2 regions of the Desulfobulbus oligotrophicus genome follow, and region 2 is predicted to be linked to the other one. Evidence: riboswitches for the same ligand, from Rfam matches in the RefSeq annotation. Region 2 holds a riboswitch; the other holds the start of a gene.
The links. A riboswitch is a leader RNA that binds a small molecule or an ion and turns the genes downstream of it on or off. The one in region 2 is predicted to bind cobalamin.
Positions count from the first base shown of each region.

Region 1: linked by a shared signal. The riboswitch ahead of HP555_RS03645 (methylmalonyl-CoA mutase family protein) and the one ahead of exbB (TonB-system energizer ExbB) in region 2 are both predicted to bind cobalamin.

Region 1 is NZ_CP054140.1:793,136-797,556, forward strand. Features, by position in the region: gene scpA (methylmalonyl-CoA mutase) at 1-366, opposite strand, end outside; gene HP555_RS03645 (methylmalonyl-CoA mutase family protein) at 363-2,498, opposite strand; cobalamin riboswitch at 2,638-2,822, opposite strand; cobalamin riboswitch at 2,979-3,157, opposite strand; cobalamin riboswitch at 3,306-3,506, shown strand; gene HP555_RS03650 (ribonucleoside triphosphate reductase) at 3,558-4,421, shown strand, end outside.
Region 2 is NZ_CP054140.1:1,864,794-1,869,214, forward strand. Features, by position in the region: gene crcB (fluoride efflux transporter CrcB) at 1-285, opposite strand, end outside; gene HP555_RS08370 (hypothetical protein) at 399-659, opposite strand; gene HP555_RS08375 (hypothetical protein) at 745-1,212, opposite strand; cobalamin riboswitch at 1,509-1,691, shown strand; gene exbB (TonB-system energizer ExbB) at 2,029-2,460, shown strand; gene HP555_RS08385 (ExbD/TolR family protein) at 2,441-2,824, shown strand; gene HP555_RS08390 (energy transducer TonB) at 2,821-3,555, shown strand; gene HP555_RS08395 (adenosylcobinamide amidohydrolase) at 3,653-4,421, shown strand, end outside.

The sequences.
Region 1 (4,421 bases), 1.1 Mb from region 2:
CGCCAGATCAAAGGCGATGGACAACCCCATCTGACCGGCTGCAAGGTTGCGGCGGTAGAAGGCGTTACTTTCCTCGGCAGTGGAAAACCCGGCGTACTGACGGACGGTCCAGGGGCGCTGCACGAACATGGTGCCATAGGGGCCGCGCAGGTAGGGCGGGATGCCGGCCATGTAGCTGAGGTGGTCCAGGGCGTCGTAATCTTTCCTGGTGTAGAGCGGTTTGACATCGATCTGCTCGACCGTGCGCCAGGCCAGTTCTTCGGCGGTGAGGCCGGTCTCCTTCTTGACCTTGGCTGCCCAGGCTTGATAATCCATGGGCGCAGAGACAGGCTTGAATCCAATGGTGGTAAAGTCAGGCGAACTCATGCGATCACCTCCAGATGTTTTTGCAGTTTGGTGAGCAGCTCCAGGGCATTGACACGAACATGGAGGAACTCATCCACGCCTGCCTCCTTAAAAGCATCCACATGTTCTTTAGGGAATCCCGCAAGGATGATCATGATGTGGGGATCAGCAGCTTTCAGCTGTTGCGCCAGTGCAGGGACAATATCCGGATACGTGGCATCAGTGGAACAGATGACCACGGCTTTAGCTCCAGAATCGAGTGTAGCCTTGGCTGCCTCGTCAACGGTGCCAAAGCCGTTGTTGCCGATGGTCTCAAAACCGCCGACATTGAAAAAGGCGGTGGAAAAATCAGCTCGGGCTTTGTGCTGGGGAATGGGCCCCATATTGGCCAAAAAGAGCTTGGGAACGATGCCGGTACGGGCCGTGTAATCCTCGGTGGCACGACGGATCTTTTCAAAGGGTTCGGCACCGCGATGGATGTTGAGCGGTTGAACGGCGATCTCCCCGGCCTCTTTCTGCAGAGCACCGGCCACCATACCCAAGGTGGCTCCCCGGCGGGCAGCCTTGATGGTCTGGGCCATAACTGTACTGTCAAGAGTGGAGCGACATTCGCGGATGGCTGTCAGGGCCGCAGCGCAGGCCTGGTCGTCGATACTGCCCGCATGGGCCTTGAGCGCCTGTGTCCTTTTCTCGCGGAACCCCTGATGATCAAAAGGCTCGGCCAGTTGGCGTTTCTCCTGCAAATTCGGATACATGTTGGTGCCGACGAACCGGTCAGTGCGCGTGGCAACGTTTTTCGCTCGCTGTGCCGCTGTCTCAGCCACCCCTTCCTGTGGCATCCCCTTCTCAAGTGCAGCCAGCATGCCGCCGGCTGCCTCGATATCCTGGAACAGCTTCCAGGCCTTCTCGGCCAACTGGGCGGTTATCTTCTCCACATACCAGCAGCCGCCGGCCGGATCGATCACCTTATCGAAATGGCCCTCATCTTTGAGCACGATCTGCACATTGCGGGCAATACGACGGGAAAACTCGTTGGGTGTGCGGAAGATCTCATCAAAAGGCCCGACGTGCATGCTGTCGACACCACCGGCAATGCCGGAAAAAGCTTCAGTGGAAACGCGCAGCATATTTACCCAGGGGTCCACCTCGGTCTTGTTCCACGTGGCTGTACGGGCATGAACATACATCTTCTGAGCCTCGGCATTACCACCGAAGGAGTCGATTACCTGGGCCCAGACCATTCGTGCAGCGCGGAACTTGGCAATTTCCATAAAGAAGTCATTGCCGATTGCAAACTCAAAGTTCATGCGCACCGCAATATCGTTGATGCCAAGTCCGCGTTCAAGCAGGGCGCGGATGTAGGCCACTCCGGTGGCCAGGGCATAGGCAATATCCTGCACAGCATTACCGCCGCTGTTACGGTAATCTTCCGTGCCAACGGTGATTGTACGCACTTTAGGGGCATGCTCCATGGCCCACAGGGTGAGTTGCGCCATCCGGTCGTAGGCCTCGGCCGAAGAACAGGGCAGCTTTCCCGCAACGGCCAGTACACCCAGGGGATCAACCACCAGCGAACCCTCAAGATCAGCAGGCGACTGTCCCTGGTCCTCAATCAGGGCAACAACCAGTGCTGTCTGGGCTATCCCCGTGGCACCGCAGGTGATCCTGCAGGGGTGGGCGGTCAGGTCGATACCCTCCAGGGCAACTTTGGCGTCACTCAGACTTGCAAGCGACAGGCCATCCTTGCCGACCATCTCCGCCGGAGCCTGATCCGGGTCATATCCATTTAAGGTAGCCTGGTCGAACACGATGTTAAGGCTGTTCTGGCCCCGGGTGAGATCATACCTGGCGGCACGATTGAACTCTTCGGGATCGGGCTGGGTAATCTCCTGGGCAATGTGCCAGGCATTGACCCTGGGGCCTGAAGCCGTGGTACCACGCATGTAGGGCGCCTCACCGGGCAGGGTATCGACCAGGGGCAGACCGTCGAGGTCGTGGATGAAGTACATCGGCTGAATGTCAATGCCTTCGTAGGTTTTTTTGACCAAAGTCTTGTCAAAGGACTTGCCCTTCAACTGCTTTTCCACCTCTGCCAGCCACTCGGCATGGGTGTTGGCCGGAAAATCTTTAAGAATGTCCAATGCTGTTCCCATTTTTACTCCTTGTCATTTGGTTAACAAAAAACCCCCGACCCTTTCGGGCCGGGGGTTCCCCTGTCTCTGCACCGCTGATAACACGCAGGCCTCGAACCTGCACAGTGCTGGGATCAACAACGGGAACCACGGCCGCTTACGCTGATCAAAAAAACCGGCAGGTCTTCTGGCTTTCGGATCACCCTACTCTCCACGTCTTCCCGATCAAATCGACCAGTGACATAAGGCGGATTTCGTCCCCGATTACAGCGGCCGGACCGCGACGGACTTGCACCGTCTTCCCTGTTAGGCCATTACAATGGCACCGATTTTTTCTTCTAAAACAACGAGTTAAAACCGAACTACCTGACTACATCGGACCAGCATTCCCCCAATATCTTCCATGAAAAAACGACAAAAAAAATCCCCGGATCAATATAGATTGATCCGGGGATGCCCTGGTTTATCCACGTATCGGTGCCCTCCCTGGTCCAGGGGGAAAGCGCTGTCATCTTTCAGGCAGGTCTTCTGACTCTCGGATCATCCTACTGACTGCGCCTTCCCAGCCTTTTAGCCAGTGACATTGTGCAGCGTTCGTCCCCGAATACAGCGGCGGGCCCGTCTCCGATTCACACGGAGTTCCCTTTTATCCTTACGGAACCTGAAGATGGTACAACAGAATACCGACACTAAAACGAAATCGATCATGACTGTCAAGATAAAAAACTGAAGGATGCGATGTAATCATGCATGCATTGCACCTCCTCCTGTACAGTAACAACACATCAGGCAACGCCTTTTTTAGTGTTGACCATAAACTGAAAACACAATATATAGTGGTCAAGCGGTTCCTCCTGTCCTGAGAGCCAGGAGGAGAATAGGGAATCCGGTGCAAATCCGGAACTGTCGCGCAGCGGTAATCAGGAACGAACATTGTCAAAGACACTGGTCAGTTGACCGGGAAGTGACAACCAGTAGGTTCCCCAATCGCCTGAAAGTCCGAAGACCTGCCGTGAAACCACAGCCGCACATGCAACGGCTGTCACCTGCACCCTCTTGCCTCGCGTCAAGGAGAGAGCCATGTCACACGTCTGTCTGCAACCCTCTGTCAAAGTATTCACCACGATCAGAAAACGCGATCAGCGTCTGGTTCCGTTCGAGTCGGGAAAGATCACCAGCGCTCTTCTCAAAGCCGGTCAGGCCACCGGAGAATTCGGGCTCCCCGAAGCCCGGCGGTTGACCATACATGCCCTGGCCGTTGCCCAAACCCTCCTTGATACCGATGCCCCCTGTGTCGAGGAAATTCAAGATGTGGTGGAAGAGGTTCTGCTCTCCTCCATGTATAAAAAAACGGCCAAGGCCTATATCCTCTATCGGGACCAGCATGCCCGCATCCGGGAGATGGTCACCCGAACGGACCTGTCCCTGATCGACAGCTATCTGCAACGGCTGGACTGGCAGGTGCAGGAAAACTCCAACATGTGTTATTCACTGCAGGGGTTGAACAACTACATCTCCAGTGAAGTCAGCCGGACCTACTGGCTCAACAAGATCTATCCCGCCGAGGTTCGCAGAGCGCACCTGAACGGTGATCTCCATGTCCACGATCTGAACCTGCTGTCCGTCTACTGTGTCGGGTGGGACCTTCGTGATCTGCTTTTAAGCGGTTTTACCGGTGCCCCGGGAAAGGCGGAAAGTGCACCGGCCAGACATTTCCGCAGTGCTCTTGGCCAAATAGTGAACTTCTTCTATACATTACAGGGAGAGGCTGCCGGAGCACAGGCCTTTTCCAGCTTCGACACCCTGCTCGCTCCCTTTATCCGCCACGATCAGCTGACCTACCGGGAGATCAAGCAGGCGCTCCAGGAATTTGTCTTCAACCTTAACGTCCCCACCCGGGTCGGTTTTCAGACCCCTTTCACCAATCTTACCATGGATCTTACC
Region 2 (4,421 bases):
ATAAAAGGTTTCAAGTCCAAAGGCGGAAAAGGTGGTAAACCCACCGGCAATACCGGTGAAGAGGAACAGCCGGGCCTCGGCGGAAAAGAAGTTGTATTTAATAACAAAACCTGCCAGCACGCCAATGACCAGGCAGCCAAGAACATTGACGATAAACGTACCCAGCGGAAAACGCCAGCCCATGGTGTGATGCAGGATCCATCCGGCAAGCAGATGGCGACCTGCTGAACCGAGCGCGCCGCCGGCGGCGACAATGACAAGAGCGTATAGAGTGTGCCTGTTCATCTAAAAATGCAGCAGATGCAGCTGTCGGCATCCGGAAGAGTGAGAATATGAATGTTTGTTGTGTGCACTGAAATCTGGTCGTGCTGCATAGGCAGTTGGCCGGATATATCTGTTTATCGTTTTTTCGTAGTCGGTTGCAAGGTAAAGTCGGCAACAAAATGGTTGTATGCTGCCGGCACCGCTGCATCCGTACTGTAGGTGCAGATGGCATGTTTTCTGATCTCTAAACATCTTCCATCCTCACGCATAAACTGCCGGGGATTTACACGAATCCAATCGTTTAAATTTTCTTCCTTTCCCTGTTCATAAAGTGCCAGCGAGGGTACGTCTGCCCGGCACCCTCCGGCAGTCTCATGGTATCCTTCATCTTCCACAACCCAGTTTTGCGGATATTTGAAGATGAAAGCATACTGTGGATTGCTATAGGTTTTCCAGGTGGCGGTGTTTGTTTGGTCTGTCTTATTTTGTATTGTGAACGTGGCGGCTTGAGATGACCTTGCCGTTTTTGACATCCAGATAAACTTCCTTTTCTCGTGTTGCATCAACGCCCATGGCTCGCGACAGGATCCTACCGCTGCCGAGGCGCAGAGTACCGGAAAACCAGTCCGCCCTCACAGGTGAGACCCACTGTGGATCAATTTCGGTCAGTGGTATGACGCTTCGATGCGGGGTACCGTCGTATAGGGCAACAAGGAACAGCCAATCATCTTCTATTTTCCATGAACCGACGTACCCACGTATACAGGCTGTTGAGGGCGGTCGTGGCACAAAGGTTTTGGTTTTTCCTGCGGGAAAGAGCGCTTCCAGCGGGGTGGTGTACATGTCGTAGGTTGTGTTGTTGTACACCAGCATTTCCGGAAACTGCCTGGTGGCCCAGGCTGTACCTGCCAGTAAACAGACGAGAAGGGTTGTGAGGATTGTTTTCATTTCGCTTGACCACAGGTAAGGGCGATGATGGGAGCAGGTGCTTATGGTCATATGTTTCGTCCACCCGGCACAAGGTCTGTTTGCACGGGCAACTCAGATATATACCCTGACTCTGCCGGAAGATACAACCATACATCACAGGTAAGGAACAGATCAGAAGAGGCCTTTTGCCGTGACGGCTCTCACCACTGGAAGAAAACGCCAGGTCATTGAAAACGCACATATCTTTCCTTCAGTATATGGTATGTGACCCTGCCTGCAAAACAATTTCCTTGACAATCTGTGGTGCATGGGTTCTATCCATTTCAAGTTCAGGTGTTTGTATAAACGTAAGAGGGAACCTCGTGAGAATCGAGGACGGGCCCGCCGCTGTAATCGGGGACGAACGCTGCAGGATGTCACTGGCCCATGGGGCCGGGAAGGCGCAGTCAGTAGGATGAACCGTGAGTCAGAAGACCTGCCTGAATGGATAGAGGAGACGGCTGCGAGGACGGCAGCGTACCCGGTTCATCACTTCTGTGGATAAATAGGGCTATCCCGGATCGAATTTTCGGTCCGGGATTTTTTTTCGCCCGTTTCACAGGCTGTGGTCATTCCGGCTGCTGGTCGGCTTTACCTGACCATCATGTCGGGAGCCCTGCAGAGGATGCTATCGTTTTATCCTTCCGCGACAGTGTTGCACCGGAACAGGCAGTGTTCCCGCTGCTGCCTGCAGGGCCACCTCGCACCATCTCCCGGCTGATGGTCTGTCGGTTATGCGCACTTTTGGCAGGCCGATCTTCTACCCATATCTTTTTTTGATCAGCAAGGATCTCCATGGAACATCTGCAGAGGTTGATAGATTTCGGGGTGCTCGGTTTTCTTGGACTGCTCAGTGTGATTGCAGTTGCCGTGGCGCTCGAGCGCTGGCTCGTCTATCGTTCAACCCGTGTTGAACAGTACCGGGACCGCAGAGAGCTGGAACTGCATCTGACCAGCAAACTCCATATGATTGCCACCATCGGCTCCAATGCCCCCTATATCGGCCTGCTCGGTACAGTGCTCGGCATTATGCTCACCTTTTACGATATCGGCTCGGTGGGATTTGATACCGCCAAGATCATGACCGGTCTGGCCCTGGCCCTGAAAGCAACGGCAATGGGTCTGCTGGTTGCCATTCCGGCGGTGGCCATGTACAACTTTTTACTCCGGCGTTGCAAGGTACTGCTCATGCAATGGGATATCAGTCATGGACGAAAGGGAATTTGATTATCTGAATGTTATTCCGCTGGTTGATGTGATGCTGGTGTTGCTGACCATTGTTCTCACCACTTCAACCTTCATCGCCACCGGCGGTATTAAGGTTGACCTGCCTAAAGCCGAGGCTGTGCAGGATGCGTCTCTTCAGCAGCCTCTGACCATTGCCATTACCAAAGAGGGAACCGTCTGGGTGGAAAACAGTGAAACCCCGTTACCGGAACTGGCAACTGCACTGGCGGAGGTGAGCCGGGACACGCCGATCACGATCCGTGCAGACCGGGATATAGCGCTCCAGCTGTTTGTCGATCTGTATGAGGCTGTCAAACAGCTGGAATTTACCACCTTAAGCCTGCAGACCGAACAGCAGCCATGAATCGACAGGCCGGGGCCACCACTTTTTCCGTACTTTTACATGCAGTGCTTCTGTGGAGTGCGGTCTCTCTGGGGCAGCAAAGCCAGATCATGCGGGTACCGGTGCCTCTTGATTTTTCCATCCTGGCTGCCGGTCCTGTCGAAACCGTTGAACCGGCAGCACCGCCGAAGGTCGAATCAACGCCGCCGACCCCGGCAGTGAAAAAAAAGACGGTTCCCAAACCAGTGGCAAAAAAGAAGCCACAACAGCAGGTAAAGCCCAAAAAAACCATTCAGCCGGTACCGGAAAAGACGCAGGCTGTGGAAATCGTACCGGTTGCAGCGGCAGAAACCACAGAGTCCCGGGAAACACCTTCGACAGCTGAGACAGCAGCACCCGCCGCACCTGCGAATCAGCCGAAAACAACCGAACCGAGAAGAGGTGGCGGCGGTGGCGGTGTTTTCAGTGTCAGTCAGCTCGACGGTCCCCTGGCTGTGCTGGCCAAGGCATCGCCGATCTATCCGCCGGCTGCCAAACGGCGCAATATTCAGGGGTGGATCAAGGTGAGGTTTTTGGTTGACGAGCGCGGCAAGGTCGGGCGCATTGCGGTGCTGAGCGCCGATCCCCAGGGTGTTTTTGAAGAGAGTGTGCTGCGTTGTATCAGCAACTGGCGCTTTAAGCCGGGCACGGTGAAGGGTGTGGCGGTCAAGGCCATGGTGGAACAGACGATCACCTTCAAGCTTGAAGGGTGAAAAGTTTTATCAGCATCTGACCTGGACCAACCCGCCAACCCACTGAAGAACTCCTTTTCGGCTCGAGAAACCAGAAGGTTTCGAGGAAAACCCCGGCATGCTCATCGACACTTTGTACAATGGCGTTGAAATTCATCGGCAGGAAAAAATACTTTGCGCCTGTTTTCTCAAACCGCACAGCATCCTCTCCACCTGTCCTGTTGCCGGAGGCCTGCGTTTTGATCTTACCTGTGTGTACAATCACCAGAGCTGTGAACCCGCTGGTCACAGCAAGCGCTTGTCGGCACAGCCCTGTGATGACCCCCACAGCTACCGTCGGACCATCTGTGCCCAGTACGGCCTGCCTGCTGAACAGTGCGCCACTTTGGGGACGGCTGCCAACATGCACAATGCCTGTATTGCACAGCAACAGTTTCGCGGTCTGACCGTTGCTGCAATCTGTACCGGCGGTGTGGATGCCAATGCCGGCCGGGTGGGTGATCCTGCCACGGTTGTGGAGACTGCGACCGGGTTTGAATCCCTGACCACGGCAACCACTGTTCCCGGGCCGGGCACGATCAACACCATGGTGTTTATCAGCAGACCGTTAACCCCTGGAGCCCTGACCCGCTGCATTATGACTGCCACTGAGGCCAAGGTGGCGGTGTTGCAGGAGCTGGCGGTTAACTCCCGGTATTCCGATGGTCTGGCCACCGGCACCGGCACTGATCAGATCGCGGTTGCCGCCCTGGAAAACGACGAAGTGCCGCTGACCAGCAGTGGTAAACACGTCAAACTGGGAGAGATGATCGGCCGGGCTGTGTACGAGGCCACAAAACAGTCGCTTGCCCGCCAGAACCAGCTCACGCCGATCAGCCAATGTTCAG